Regions from separate parts of the Bradyrhizobium sp. 215_C5_N1_1 genome, predicted to be linked through region 2. Evidence: predicted binding sites of a transcription regulator. Region 2 holds the regulator's gene; the other holds the start of a gene.
What was found. Region 2 encodes LexA, which represses DNA repair genes until DNA is damaged. Its sites were predicted from a motif close to TGTTCNNNNTGTGTTCNG; they were not measured.

Region 1 (2,200 bases), 4.3 Mb from region 2:
GTTGATCGGCGCGGCGCCGCGCCAGCGCGGCAGCAGCGAAGCGTGCAGATTGTAACAGCCGAGTTTCGGCGCATCGAGGACCGCCTGCGGCAGGATCATGCCGTAGGCGACGACGACGGCGGCATCGGCGTCGAAGGCGCGAAACTCGTCGAGCGCTTCGGGCGTCTTCAGCGACTTCGGCGTCAGCACGGGAACGCCGAGCTTTCGCGCGGCTTCCTCGACCGGGGTCGGCTGCAATTGCAGGCCGCGCCGTCCGCCGGGCTTGGGCGCGCGCGTATAGACCGCCGCGATCTCGTGGCCATGCGAGACCAGCTCGAGCAGCGTCGGCACGGAGAAATCGGGCGTGCCCATGAAGATGAGGCGGAGGGGCATGACAAGGACTCGGTATGTTCCCTCCCCCCTTGCGGGGGAGGGCTAGGGAGAGGGGTGCCACACGACGCGCTCTCTCGGCGTTAGCGCGGGCGCCCTATTGTTGGCATTCGCAAACGACGGGCGCCTTTTGCTGGGCTACCCCTCTCCCCCGCCCTCCCCCGCAAGGGGGGAGGGAGCGCACGGGAGTTCGCGGCAGCACCAGCGCTTACAAATGACTTACTCCGCGCGCTTGGCGGCTTTCTCGAACTTCTTGATCACGCGGTCGCGCTTGAGCTTTGAGAGATAGTCGACGAACAGCACGCCGTTGAGATGGTCGATCTCGTGCTGAATGCAGGTGGCGTAGAGGCCTTCGGCGTCCTCCTCGTGCACCTTGCCGTCGAGATCGGTGAAGCGCACGCGCACCTTCGCAGGCCTTTCGACCTCCTCGTAATATTCGGGGATCGAGAGGCAGCCTTCCTCGTAGACCGACAGATCCTCGGAGGAGGCGATAATTTCAGGGTTGATGAAGACACGCGGCTCCGGCTTTGTCTCGCCGTCCGGGTCAGGCTTGGCGAGGTCCATGGTGATCAGCCGCAAGGGCTGCGCGATCTGGATCGCCGCGAGCCCGATGCCGGGCGCGTCGTACATGGTCTCGAACATGTCGTCGGCAAGCTTGCGGATCTCCGTCGTGACCTTCTCGATCGGCTTGGAGACCAGACGCAGCTGCTTGTCGGGCAGGATGATGATTTCTCTGAGGGCCATGGCCGCGATTTAAGCCGCATGCCGGATGCGGTCAATGCGGCGAGGAACTCCGTTAACCCTCCGCTAACCATAAAACTTCAGGTTTCGTTAACCATAAAAATTAGGGGGCTATTAACCATAAGCGTTCGCTATTCGTTCGCGGAGAGTGTCGAATCGGCTACAAGGGCCGCCATGAACGAGATCATTTTCCTGGCTGGCGACTGGCCGGTCCGCACCATCGATGCGCTGATCGGCTTCGGCGCCCTCGTCGTCATCCTGCTGGTGGTGATCGCGGTCGTGATCGCGCGATCCGGGCGGCGCGGCGCGGAACTCGCCATGGCCAATGCCATCCGCGCGGACGAGCTCGAGGAGCGCCTCAGCCAGGTGCTGCACGCCCAGAGCGAGGCTGCCGGCCGAGCCGACGCCATGACCCAGGCGCTGGCCGGCCGCCAGGCCGACATGGCGCGCGCGGTCAACGAGCGGCTGGATTCGGTGACCCATCGGGTCGGCCAGTCGATGGAACACTCGACGCGCAACACCATGGAGAGCCTGCGCGCCCTGCACGAGCGGCTCGGCATCATCGACAACGCGCACAAGAACCTGACCGACCTCACCACGCAGGTGACGACCTTGCGCGACGTGCTCGCCAACAAGCAGTCGCGCGGCGCCTTCGGCCAGGCGCGGATGGAGGCGATCGTCCAGGACGGCTTGCCGAAGGGCGCCTACGAGTTCCAGTTCACGCTCTCGACGGGAAAGCGGCCGGACTGCGTGGTGTTCCTGCCCGACCAGCGGCCGCTCTGCATCGACGCAAAATTTCCGCTGGAGGCGATGACCGCGCTGCACGATGCGCGCACCGACGAGGAGAAGCGCATCGCCACGCAGCGGCTGCGCGGCGACGTGATGAAGCATGTCAGCGACATCGCCGACAAATATCTCGTCGCCGGCGAGACCCAGGAGATGGCACTGATGTTCGTGCCGTCGGAATCGGTCTATGCCGAGATCCATGACGGTTTCGACGACGTGATCCAGAAGGCCTATCGCGCCCGCGTCGTGCTGGTGTCGCCTTCGCTGCTGATGCTCGCGATCCAGGTGATGCAGCAGATCATGA
Region 2 (2,200 bases):
CACATCCGCCCCGCCGGCGTCGACTTCTCGGAAGGCGACGTGCTGCTGCGCAAGGGAGCCCGGCTCACCGAGCGCGACCTCGCGCTCGCCGCCGGCATGAATTACCCGCAATTGCCAGTCCGGCGACGCCCGAAGGTCGCGATCCTCGCGACCGGCGACGAGCTGGTGATGCCGGGTACGACGCCGGGCCACGGCCAGATCGTCTATTCCAACGGCTACGCCCTGCACGCGCTCGCCCGCAGCGAGGGCGCCGATACCATCGACCTCGGCGTTGCCGCCGATACGCTGGAGGCCACCACGGCCGGCATCGGCCGCGCGCGGGAGAGCGGCGCCGACATCCTGATCACGACCGGCGGCGCGTCGGTCGGGGACCACGATCTGGTCCAGCAGGCGCTGAGGGACGAAGGTATCTCGATGGCGTTCTGGAAGATCGCGATGCGGCCGGGCAAGCCGATGATGAACGGGCGGCTCGGCGCGATGCGCGTGATCGGCCTGCCCGGCAATCCCGTGTCATCCTACGTTTGCGGCTTCCTGTTCATGGTGCCGTTGATTCGCGCGCTTTCGGGCCGTTCGATGATTCATCACCGCCGCGAACGCGCGGTGCTCGGCCGCGATGTCGGCGCCAACGACCAGCGCGAGGATTACCTGCGCGCACGCCTCGAGCTGCGCGATGACGGCACGCTCGTCGCCCTTCCGGTCAATCACCAGGATTCCTCGCTGCTTGCGAATCTCGCTGCGGCACAGGCACTTCTCGTGCGCGCGCCATTCGCGTCGAAGGCCGAAGCCGGCACGCCTTGCGAGGTCTTGCGGCTGCCCGTCTGAGCGCTTCGTTCGCGTGCGTTCCGCGAACTTTGTCGCGTTCACGGTAAATTAAGCAGTTGCGGAACATGTATCGAACATATAGTGTCCGTTCATGATTTGTTTCGAGAATGTAGCGGCTTACTGCTGAATTCAGCGTCTCGGAATCGAACGACATCAACCGGGGGATTTTGGTCGAGATGTTAACGCGCAAACAATACGAGCTCCTGCGGTTCATCAGCGAACGGCTGAAGGAAAGCGGCGTGCCGCCCTCCTTCGATGAGATGAAGGACGCGCTCGACCTGCGCTCGAAATCGGGCATCCATCGCCTGATCACTGCGCTCGAGGAGCGCGGCTTCATCCGGCGCCTGCCCAACCGGGCCCGCGCCATCGAGGTGATCAAGCTGCCCGAGCTTCAGGCCGCTGCCGGCAGCCGCCGCGGCTTCACGCCGAGCGTCATCGAAGGCAATCTCGGCAAGGTCCGCACGACTTCGAGCCCGCCGGCGGACGAGGGCGAGCGCCCCGTCGCGGTCCCCGTGATGGGCCGCATCGCGGCCGGTACGCCGATCGAGGCCTTGCAGACCCGCAGCCACACCATCAGCGTACCGCCTGACATGCTCGGCTCGGGCGAACATTACGCGCTCGAAGTGCGCGGCGATTCCATGGTCGAGGCCGGCATTCTCGACGGCGACATGGCGCTGATCCAGCGCAACGAGAGCGCCGATACCGGCGATATCGTGGTGGCGCTGATCGACGACGAGGAGGCGACGCTCAAGCGCTTCCGCCGCCGCGGCGCCTCGATCGCGCTCGAGCCCGCCAATGCGGCCTATGAGGTCCGCATTCTGCCGCCCAACCGGGTGAAGATCCAGGGCAAGCTGATCGGGCTGTACCGGAAGTATTGATACCGGACGTGCCGGTATCGGTTATTTGGCGCCCCGCGCGCTTTGGATCGGCATCGCCGATCCGAGATTGGAGCGGACGATTGTCCGCTTCCGCTGGATAGTCTTTCTGGTTTCGCGCAGATTATCCGGCCCCTCCTCCAGCGGTAAATCCTCGGCACGCCGCACGAAGCAGCTCTGCTTCGCGGCCTTCAGGTTCGAGGAGAAGTCATGCGCCGGATCGTTCTGAGCACAATTGCTGTGGCGCCGCTGATCGCAGCATCAGCGTCGCAAGCCTTGGACGTACAAACCTTAGCCGCGCAATCGCGGCCCCATGTCCGCAAGGACACCGCCGTTAGCGAGCAAGTCCGCAAGGCCCTCGACGCCGTCGACCAACCGTCGCGGCCGGGCTGGCAGTATTCCGGCTGGTCGGCGCCTGCGGGGCGCTGACACGCGCCTGCAGAATGCAAAGGGGCGGGCTTTGTTCCTGGTGGATTCGGGAAAGTTAATGTGATTGCGGCCTG

Region 1: a site for LexA is predicted at 1,236-1,253, ahead of AB7G19_RS40825 (DNA recombination protein RmuC). Genes of this name have one in related genera too.

What each region holds. Positions count from the first base shown of each region.
Region 1 covers NZ_CP197228.1:8,453,095-8,455,294, forward strand. Annotated here, with positions in the region: gene fmt (methionyl-tRNA formyltransferase) at 1-372, opposite strand, end outside; gene def (peptide deformylase) at 589-1,113, opposite strand; gene AB7G19_RS40825 (DNA recombination protein RmuC) at 1,285-2,200, shown strand, end outside.
Region 2 covers NZ_CP197228.1:4,180,739-4,182,938, reverse strand. Annotated here, with positions in the region: gene AB7G19_RS20155 (molybdopterin molybdotransferase MoeA) at 1-822, shown strand, start outside; gene lexA (transcriptional repressor LexA) at 999-1,700, shown strand; gene AB7G19_RS20145 (hypothetical protein) at 1,908-2,126, shown strand.